2 linked regions of the Collimonas fungivorans genome follow. Each later gene encodes a partner of the first gene's protein in a complex. Links are inferred from orthologs where the notes say so. Each region holds a gene or a part of one and is shown in the gene's direction. Other genes may lie near its edges.

Evidence for each region.
Region 2: the proteins of CFter6_RS07060 (region 1) and CFter6_RS19620 are in contact, whole or in part, in a solved structure (PDB 8BNU), measured with the Escherichia coli proteins. The link is inferred for Collimonas fungivorans from one-to-one orthologs.

What each region holds. Positions count from the first base shown.
Region 1 is NZ_CP013232.1:1,639,210-1,644,187, reverse strand. What follows is about bases 1,366-4,353. They hold CFter6_RS07060 (3-hydroxyacyl-CoA dehydrogenase NAD-binding domain-containing protein), read left to right. Parts: upstream 1,366-1,787; coding sequence 1,788-3,920; downstream 3,921-4,353. Other genes in these bases: CFter6_RS07055 (SCP2 sterol-binding domain-containing protein), read right to left, coding at 3,977-4,294; CFter6_RS07065 (acetyl-CoA C-acetyltransferase), read left to right, coding at 1,366-1,763. Also shown: CFter6_RS07070 (TetR/AcrR family transcriptional regulator), read right to left, coding at 1-368; more of CFter6_RS07065, read left to right, coding at 558-1,365; CFter6_RS07050 (AMP-binding protein), read right to left, coding at 4,356-4,978. UniProt on the Escherichia coli protein: Catalyzes the formation of a hydroxyacyl-CoA by addition of water on enoyl-CoA. Also exhibits 3-hydroxyacyl-CoA epimerase and 3-hydroxyacyl-CoA dehydrogenase activities.
Region 2 is NZ_CP013232.1:4,479,302-4,484,180, reverse strand. What follows is about bases 913-3,911. They hold CFter6_RS19620 (acetyl-CoA C-acetyltransferase), read left to right. Parts: upstream 913-1,765; coding sequence 1,766-3,058; downstream 3,059-3,911. Other genes in these bases: CFter6_RS19615 (3-oxoacyl-ACP reductase), read left to right, coding at 3,073-3,911; CFter6_RS19625 (lipase secretion chaperone), read left to right, coding at 913-1,769. In the rest of the region: CFter6_RS19630 (esterase/lipase family protein), read left to right, coding at 1-852; more of CFter6_RS19625, read left to right, coding at 855-912; more of CFter6_RS19615, read left to right, coding at 3,912-4,419; CFter6_RS19610 (8-oxoguanine deaminase), read right to left, coding at 4,489-4,879.

The sequences.
Region 1 (4,978 bases):
CTGATCTGCAGCGAACTCATGATGAGCTGGCTGACCTTGGGGTTGCGGTCGAAAAAATCCAGCACTACCCAGAACACCTTGCGCAGTTTGTCCTGGCAGCTCTCGATGCCTTGCAGGTGATCGAGCATGCGCGAAGCCAGCGTGCCTAGCCAGGTTTCCAGGCAGGCAAACAACAATGCTTCCTTGCTGCCGTAGTATTTATAGATGGTTTGCAGGGAGACGCTGGCGGCGCTGGCGATCTCACCGTAGGCGACGCTATGGAATTCGCGTTCTGAAAACAGGTCCAGCACGGCGTTTTCTATCCTCTGCCTGATCAAGGGCTTGAGCAAGGCGCGGTCCAATATGATTTTCTGTTTTTCCGAAGCCATAAATTTTGTTATGGTTTTACCATATGTGTAATTAATATTACTACCAATACGACAATCAATTTCCGCTCGGATTTAGAGTGGCTTACCAATTGACGCCGGCCACTGCTTTAACTACAGTGGGCATTCAGGATGAATCAGCAGCAAGCTAAGTGTAATTTTAATTACTAGAACATACAAGCCGGAGACGCTATGACTGAAGCCTATATTTTCGATTCCGTGCGGACCCCGCGCGGCAAGGGCAAAAAAGACGGCAGCCTGCACCAGGTAACGCCGGTCAGCCTGCTGGCCCAGCTGCTGCAGGCGCTGGAGCAGCGCAACCGCCTCGATACTTCGCAGGTCGACGACGTCGTGCTCGGCTGCGTGACGCCGGTCGGCGAGCAAGGCGCCGATATCGCCCGCACCGCGGTGCTGTATGCCGGCTGGGACCAGTCGGTGGCGGGCGTGACACAATCGCGCTTTTGCGCCTCGGGCCTGGAATCGGTCAACCTGGCGGCGATGAAAGTCATGTCCGGCCAGGAGCAGCTGGTAGTGGCCGGCGGCGTCGAGAGCATGTCGCGCTGGGCCATGGGTTCGGACGGCGGCGCCTGGTTCATGGATCCGCGGGTCAACCAGGTCACCGGCTTCGCGCCGCAAGGCATAGGCGCCGACCTGATCGCGACGCTGGAAAATTTCTCGCGTAGCGACGTCGACAATTTTGCCCTGCAATCGCAGCAGAAAGCTGCGCGCGCCCGCGCCGAAGGCCGCTTCGGCAAATCGCTGGTCGCGGTCAAGGACCTGAATGGCCTGGTGGTGCTGGACCATGACGAATACATCCGCGCGCAAACCACTATCGAAAACCTGGCTGCGCTGAAACCCGCCTTCGAACAAATCGGCCAGATGGGTTTCGACGCCACTGCACTGCGCAAGTACACCACTGTCGAAAAGATCAACCATGTGCACCATGCCGGCAATTCTTCCGGCATCGTCGACGGCGCTGCGCTGGTGCTGGTCGGCAGCAAGGAGATGGGCCAGAAACTGGGCCTGAAGCCGCGCGCCAGGATCGTGGCGACTGCCGTCACCGGCTCGGAGCCGACCATCATGCTGACCGGCATCGCTCCGGCTGCGCGCAAGGCACTGGTCAAGGCCAAGATGTCAGCCAAGGATATTGACCTGTTTGAAATCAATGAAGCGTTTGCCGCAGTGGTGATGCGCGCCATGCGCGACCTGGAGATCGACCCGGAACGGGTCAACGTCAATGGCGGCTCGATCGCCATGGGCCATCCGCTGGGCGCAACCGGCGCCATGATCCTCGGCACCGCGCTCGACGAACTGGAGCGCAGCGGCAAGAAGACTGCCCTGATCTCGCTGTGCGTGGGCGGCGGCATGGGCATCGCCACCATCATTGAACGTGTCTAACAGACTGGAAGACTGGATCAGATCATGAGCGTAAATTTTCAGAAAGACAGCGACAATATCGTAACCTTGACCCTGGACATGCCGGGGCGTTCGATGAATGTATTGAATGAAGCGCTGACCGCGCCGTTCATGGAAGCGATTGCCGCCATCGAAGCCGACCCGGCCGTCGCTGGCGTCATCATCACCTCGGGCAAGGCGGATTTCGTGGCCGGCGCCGATATCGAAAAACTGTTCCAGATCACCGATGCACAAGCAGCCTTCGACCTGGTGCAGGAATTCAAAGGTTTCCTGCGCCGCCTCGAATCATGCGGCCGGCCGGTAGTGGCCGCGCTGAACGGCACCGCGCTGGGCGGCGGACTGGAGCTGGCGCTGGCCTGCCATCACCGCATCGCCATCAACAATCCGAAAGCCAAGTTCGGCCTGCCGGAAGTCAAGCTCGGCCTGCTGCCGGGCGGCGGCGGCACGCAACGCCTGCCGCGCATGATCGGCATCCAGGGCGCGCTGCAGCTGATGTTGGAAGGCAAAGAGCTGCGCGCCGAAGAAGCGCTGCAGCAAGGCATCGTCCAGGAACTGGCGAGCGACAAGGAGGACTTGCTGGCCAAAGCCAAGGCTTGGTGTCTGGCCAATCCCAAGGCCAAACAGCCGTGGGACGACAAGAAATTCCGCTGGCCCGGCGGCGACTCGCGCAGCCCGGGCAACGGCCAGCTGTGGGCGATCGCGCCGTCCATGGCAAGCGCCAAGACCCATGGCAATTATCCGGCGGCGACCAACATCATGAGCTGCGTATTCGAAGGCGGCATCGTCGATTTCGATACCGGCTGCGAAATCGAATCGCGCTATTTCGTCAACTGCGCCTTGTCACCGGTCGCCAAGAACATGATCGGCAGCTTGTGGTTCCAGCTGAACGCCATCAACAAGGGCAAGTCGCGCCCGGAAGGCATCGCGCCATCCAAAGTCGGCAAGGTCGGCATCCTCGGCGCCGGCATGATGGGCGCAGGCATCGCCTATGCCTCGGCCAAGGCCGGCATAGAAGTTGTGTTGCTGGACAACAGCCTGGAAACCGCGCAAAACGGCAAGGACTATTCCAGCAAGCTGCTCGACAAGGCCATCAAGCGCAAGCAGCAAACCGCGGAGGGCAAACAAGTCCTGCTGGACCGCATCAGACCAACCGTGGATTTCAACGATCTGGCAAGCTGCGACTTGGTTATCGAGGCGGTGTTTGAAGAGCGCGAGATCAAAGCGACAGTCACCCGCAAAACCGAAGCGCTGATCAGCGCCGACGCCGTGTTTGCCTCGAACACCTCTACCCTGCCGATCACCGGCCTGGCGCAAGCCAGCGTGCGGCCGGAAAATTTCATCGGCCTGCATTTCTTCTCGCCGGTGGACAAGATGCCGCTGGTCGAAATCATCGTAGGCCAGCGGACCAGCCAGCAGACGCTGGCGCGCGGCTTCGACTACGTACAGCAGATCAAGAAAACCCCGATCGTAGTCCACGATTCGCGAGGTTTCTACACCTCGCGCGTATTCGGCACCTACGTGATGGAAGGCTTGAAGCTGCTGACGGAGGGCCAACATCCGCGCGCCATCGAGATGGCCGGTTTGCAGGCTGGCATGCCGGTGGGCCCGCTGGCAGTGCACGACGAAGTCAGCCTGTCCTTGTCGCTGCATATCCTGCAACAGACGCGCAAGGATTTTGCTGAAGCCGGCAAGCCTTTCGCCGGCCATCCGGCCGATGCCGGGCTGGAAAAAATGGTGACCCAGCTGGACCGCAAAGGGAAAAAAGCCGGCAAGGGATTTTATGATTATCCCGAAAACGAAAGCAAGCACCTGTGGCCCGGCCTGCAGCAAGCCTTCCCGCTCGCAGCCACGCAGCTGCCGCAAAAGGACTTGATCGAGCGTTTGATGTTTGTGCAAGCCAACGAAGCTGCCAAATGTTATGAGGAACAGGTGGTGCTGACAGTAGCCGACGCCAATATCGGCAGCATTTTCGGCTGGGGATTTGCACCGTTCCATGGCGGCGCCCTGCAATACATCAATGCCTACGGCGTCGCCGATTTTGTCCAGCGCGCGAACCAGCTGTCAGAGCAGTTCGGCAGTTATTTTGCGCCGGCGGCGATACTGGTGAAAATGGCGGAACAAGGAAAACGTTTCGAATAGCGGGCTAACGACAGGCCGCGGCTCTTCCTCGGCGACGACGAAGAGCCGCAGGCGGTTCAGCCGATCTTGCTGGCGTCGAACAGGGAAGGAATGCGCTGGGCCAGCATCAGGTCGCCCTTCAGCTTCAGCTTGCCGCCCATGAACGCCATGGCGCCGTTGAGTTCGCCTTTCAGCATGGCCTTCAAATCTTCGTCGGCCATGGTCAGCGCCACATCCGGCGCATCGACCACGCCTTCGTGCGCGGTGCATGTGCCATGGTCGATCAGCAGGTACATCGGTTTCGAAATATCGAACTGGATGCTGCTTTTCATGCCTGCCGCCGCTACGGTGTTCAGGCACGACGGCATGAGCTTGATGATGTCGTTGACTGTCATTGCTGTTCCTCCGGTTGTTTAAAATCAGTACTATCGCTTGCCGGCGCAGGCAAGCAGCTTATCATTCCCATCCGACCGCGTTGCGTATCTGCAGTTCCTTCTCCATCAGCGCAGCGTAGCGTTTTTCCACTTCGCCACGCTTGACTTTCATGGTCGGCGTCATCAGCCCGTTGTCTATACTCCAGGCCTCTTTCAGTACCACGCATTTGGCGATCTTTTCGTGTGGCTCCAGCGTAGCGTTGACCAGCGCCATGTCGGCGATCAGCTGCTGCTCCACTTCGGCGCGCGGCTTGCTGCGCGCCGCTGCGGTCAGGGTCACCGCCATCACTGGCTGGTTCATGCCGCTGCCGATGAACAACAGATTCTCCAGATCAGTATTGCGCGCCAGCGAACATTCGATAGGCGCGGGCGCCACATATTTTCCCTTGGCGGTTTTAAAGATGTCTTTGACACGGCCGGTAATATACAGGTAACCGTCCTGGTCCACCCTGCCTTTATCGCCAGTGCGCAGGTAACCATCCGCGGTGAACGCAGCGCGTGTACTCTCGGGGTCTTTGTAATACCCCATCATCAGCCCCGGATGCTTGAACAGGATTTCGCCTTCATCCGACAATCTGAATCCCGCATTCGGCGGCGGCTTGCCGACCGAGCCGCTGCGGTTATTGCCCGGCAGGCAGGCGCTGG
Region 2 (4,879 bases), 2.8 Mb from region 1 along the record:
GGCTACACCCAGACCAAATACCCGATCATCTTGGTGCACGGCTTGTTCGGTTTCGACAAGATCGGGCCGGTCGAGTATTTTTATGGGATTCCCGAGGCACTGAACGCTGACGGAGCGCAGGTTTACGTCGCCGAAGTATCGGCTGCCAACAGCACGGAAGTGCGTGGCGAACAATTGCTGACCTATGTCAAACAGGTGCTGGCCGCGACGGGCGCCGCCAAGGTCAACCTGATCGGACACAGCCATGGCGGACCAACCGTCCGCTATGTCGCTTCGGTGGCGCCGCAGCTGGTGGCTTCGGTGTCCAGCGTAGCCGGTCCGAACAAAGGCGCGGCGGTGGCTGACATCATCCGCGGCGCGGTGGCTCCGGGTTCTTTCACCCAAGCGGTGCTGGGATCGGTGGCCAATGGTTTCACCAAGCTGATCGATGTATTGTCGGGCGGCGGCAATCCGCAGGATTCGGTCGCCGCGCTGGATTCGCTGACTACCGCAGGCATGGCCAAATTCAACCTGGCGCATCCTGAAGCCGTGCCTGCGACCGCTTGCGGCGAAGGCGATTACCAGGTGGGCGGGGTGTATTATTTTTCCTGGAGCGGGGGCCAGCCTCTGACTAACATGCTCGACCCTAGCGACGGCAGCATGGCCCTGCTTTCGCTTGCATATGGCGGCGCCAAGAGCGACGGCCTGGTGAGCAGCTGCGGCAGCCATCTGGGCCGCGTGATCCGCGACAACTACGGCATGAACCATCTGGATGAAGTGAACCAGGTGCTGGGGCTGGTGAATATTTTTGAAACCAATCCGAAGACGGTCTATCGCCAGCAAGCCAACCGCTTGAAGGGCCTGGGACTGTAAGCATGCAAATCCGATATCCATTTGTCTGGATCGGGGCGGCGGCTTTGGCCGCCGCCATTGCCGTCCCGTTGCTGATGACGCGTGAGGAGCCACCTGCGCCAAAAGCCGCTGCGCAAGCCGACCTGTTCCCTTTCGTGAAATCGCTGCAAGGGACCCGCCCCGACGGCGACATCAAGGTTGCCGCCGGCGACGTGCTGGTGGTCGACGCCCAGCTGGTGGACTTGTTTGACTATTACCTGAGCGCCATGGGCGAGAAACCGCTGGATGCCATCCGCAAGGAAATCGAGCAGGAACTCGAACGGCGCCTGACGCCGAATGCCGCCGGCGAGGCCAAGCGCCTGCTGGGCAATTACATCGAATACAAGACCGCGCTGGTCGAGCTGGATAAAAACCCGCAGCTGGGCGGCAACGGCCTGGCCGCGATCCGGCAGCGCATGGAAAAAATGCAGGAAATGCGCGCCCGCTTTTTCAGCCCTGCGGAAAGCAAGGGCATGTTCGGTTCCAGCGATACCGAAGACATGGACACGCTGGCAAGGATGGAAATCGGCCAGGACAAATCGCTGAGCGAGGCGCAGAAGCAGGCAAAGCTGGCCGCGCTGGATGCCGCCTTGCCGGCGTCGTTGCGGGAAGCGCGGGCAGCGCCCCTGAAAATCGTCAAGCTGGAGGATAGCGCGGCCAAGATGCGGCAGCAGGGCGCCAGCGAAGACGACGTCTATCGCATGCGGGCGGCAGCCCTGTCGCCGGAAGCGGCCGCGCGCATGGCGGAAGTCGACCAGGGCGAAGCGGCCTGGAAAAGCCGGATTAGCGCTTACCTGGCAGAACGTAGTAAGCTCAGCAATGCCGACGCTATCGCGGAATTAAGAAACAGGATGTTTGACGCCAATGAACAAAAACGCCTGCCTGCCTATGAAAAATGAGTGTCATGAATAAGCTGCCGCCGCGCCGGGTCGCCATCGTCGGCGCCAACCGGATTCCGTTTGCGCGTTCGAATACCGCCTATGCGGAACTCAGCAACAAGACCATGCTGACCGACACCTTGCGCGGCATGGTCGGCAAGTACGGACTGGCGGGGGAACTGCTGGGCGAAGTGGTCGGCGGCGCGGTGATGAAACATGCGCGCGACTGGAACATGCTGCGGGAATGCACGCTGGACAGCGGCCTGCATCCGGCCACCCCGGCTTTTGACATCCAGCAAGCCTGCGGCACCGGGCTGGAAGCGGCCATCCTGGTGGCAAACAAGATCGCCCTGGGACAGATCGAAGCTGGCATAGCCTGCGGCGTGGACACTACCTCGGACGTGCCGGTCGGTGTCAATCCCGGCTTGCAGCGCGGCTTGATGAAGTTGAATGCGGCGCGCGGCAAAGGCGATAAGCTGATGGCGATGCTGCGCTTGCTCAAGCCGTCTTACCTGATCCCCGAGATTCCGGCCAATGCCGAGCCGTGCACCGGAAAATCCATGGGCCAGCATGCGCAGATCACGGCCGCGCGCTACGGCATCGGCCGCGAGGCGCAAGACGAGTTGGCCCTGGCCAGCCATGTCAATCTGGCGCAAGCTTACGATGAAGGTTTTTTCGATGACCTGGTGATGCCGTACCACGGCCTGGCGCGCGACAATAACCTGCGCACCAATTCTTCCCTGGAGCAGCTGGCCAAGCTGAAACCAGCCTTCGACCGGCAAAACGGCACCATCACCGCAGCCAATTCTTCGCCGCTCACCGACGGCGCTTCCGCCGTGCTGCTGGCATCGGAAGAGTGGGCGCAGAAAAAAGGCTTGCCGGTAATGGCCTACCTGGTTGCCGGCGAAGTCGCCGCGGTGGATTTCATCGACGAGCATGAAGGTTTGCTGATGGCGCCGGCCTACGCCATCCCGCGCATGCTGCGCAAGCACCAGCTGGCCTTGCAGGATTTCGATTTTTACGAAATCCACGAAGCCTTTGCCGCGGTAGTGCTGTGCACCCTGGCAGCCTGGGAGTCGGCTGATTTCTGCCGCGACAAGCTTGGGCTGGAACAGCCGCTTGGCGCCATCGACCGCACCCGGCTCAACATCAAAGGCAGTTCCATCGCCACCGGCCATCCGTTTGCCGCCACCGGCACGCGCGTGGTGGCGACGCTGGCGAAAATACTTGAGCAGGCGGGCAGCGGCCGTGGCCTGATCTCGATTTGCGCAGCAGGCGGACAAGGCGTCACCGCAATATTAGAAAAGTAGAGAAAGCAGTATCCATGTCCGACTTGTTAATCAAATTGTCCGGCAGCCGCTTCGGCGCCGGCATCGTCAAGCTGTTGGGATTGCCGGCGCCGATTGAATTGGCGCGCAGTGAGGGGCCCTATGCAGAACAGCCACTGGCGGGGAAAAAAATCCTGCTGGGCCGTTCACAGAACGGTTATGCCATAGATCGCCTGTGGCAGGCCGCGCGCGATGCCGGCGCGGTGGCGTTGGAAACCGCCGATGCCGGTCCTGACATCCTGATCATGGACGCCACCGGCTGCACCAGTCCGTCCGACTATCGTGCACTCTACGATTTTTTCCATCCGCTGATGCGTTCGATAGCGCGCAACGCCAGGGTGCTGATCGTAGCTGCGCTGCCTGCGGCAAGCAGCGACCCGATAGCGGCGGCAACCGCGCGCGGCATCGAAGGGTTCAGCCGCTCGCTGGCCAAGGAACTGGGACCGCGCGGCGCCACGGTCAATCTTGCCTATGTCGCCAGCGATGCAATTGATCGCTTGGCGGGCGTCGTGTATTTCTTTTGCGGCGTGCAGACAACGTACGTGACCGGACAAGTGGTGCATGTCACTTCTCAAGTGGCTGCGCCGGCATCGCAGGTTTACCACGGGGCGCTCAAAGCCAAGGTGGCGCTGGTGACGGGAAGCGCACGCGGCATCGGCCAGGCAACCGCGATGCGGCTGGCGCAGGAAGGCGCACAAGTGATCTGCCTGGATATCCCGGCGGCAAGCGCAGCCTTGCATGAGACCTGCAGGGCGATCGGCGCGATACCGCTGCTGCTGGATATCGCCAGTCCGGATGCGCCGCGCCAGCTGATGGATTTTTTCAAGGAACGGTTTGGCCGCCTGGATATCCTGGTCCACAACGCAGGCATTACGCGCGACAAGACCCTTGCCAACATGAAAGAACAGTCCTGGGACCAGGTGGTGGACATCAATTTCTCGGCAGTTGCGGCGATCGACCGCATGCTGCTGTCGGAAAATATCCTGCGCGACCAGGCCCGGCTGGTTTACCTGTCATCCATCAGCGGCGTGGCCGGCAATTTCGGACAGACCAACTATGCGCTGACAAAAGCCGCGCTGATCGGCTATGTCGCAGCGCAGGCGCCGCTGCTTGCCGGACGCGGCATCTGCATCAACGCCGTGGCTCCCGGTTTTATCGAAACCGCGATGACGCAGGACATGCCGTTCATGGCGCGCGAGATCGGCCGCCGCCTGAACTCCGTCAAGCAGGGCGGCCAGCCGCGCGACGTGGCGGAGCTGATCACCTTCCTGTGCACCCCGGGCGCCTGGGGCATCAGCGGCGAAACCATTCGCGTTTGCGGCCAGGGCCTGATCGGCGCCTGAATAGCAGTCCCAGATGAAAAGAATGGTCGCCGGCATTTCGCTGGCGGCCATTGTTTCCGAAAACGCGTATCAGCGTGCAGCTTCAGCCAGCGACAACGCCAGCTTGTTGTGGCGCTCCAGCACATTGCCCAAATCGACAGTAGTGAACTGGCCGTTGCGCACCACCACCCGGCCGTTGATGATGCTGTAGGCGACATCCGCCGGCGTACAGAACACCAGCGCCGCCACCGGATCGTGCCAGCCGCCGGCGAATCCGACTTTATTCAGGTCGAACAGCACCAGGTCGGCCGACATGCCCGGCTTCAGGGCGCCGATATCGTCGCGGTTGAGCACCTTGGCGCCGCCCAGCGTCGCCAGTTCCAGCGCCTGGCGCGCGGTCATGGCGTCCGGACCGAAACCGACCCGCTGCAGCAGCATCGCTTGCCGTACTTCGCCCAGCATGTGGGCGCCGTCGTTGGAG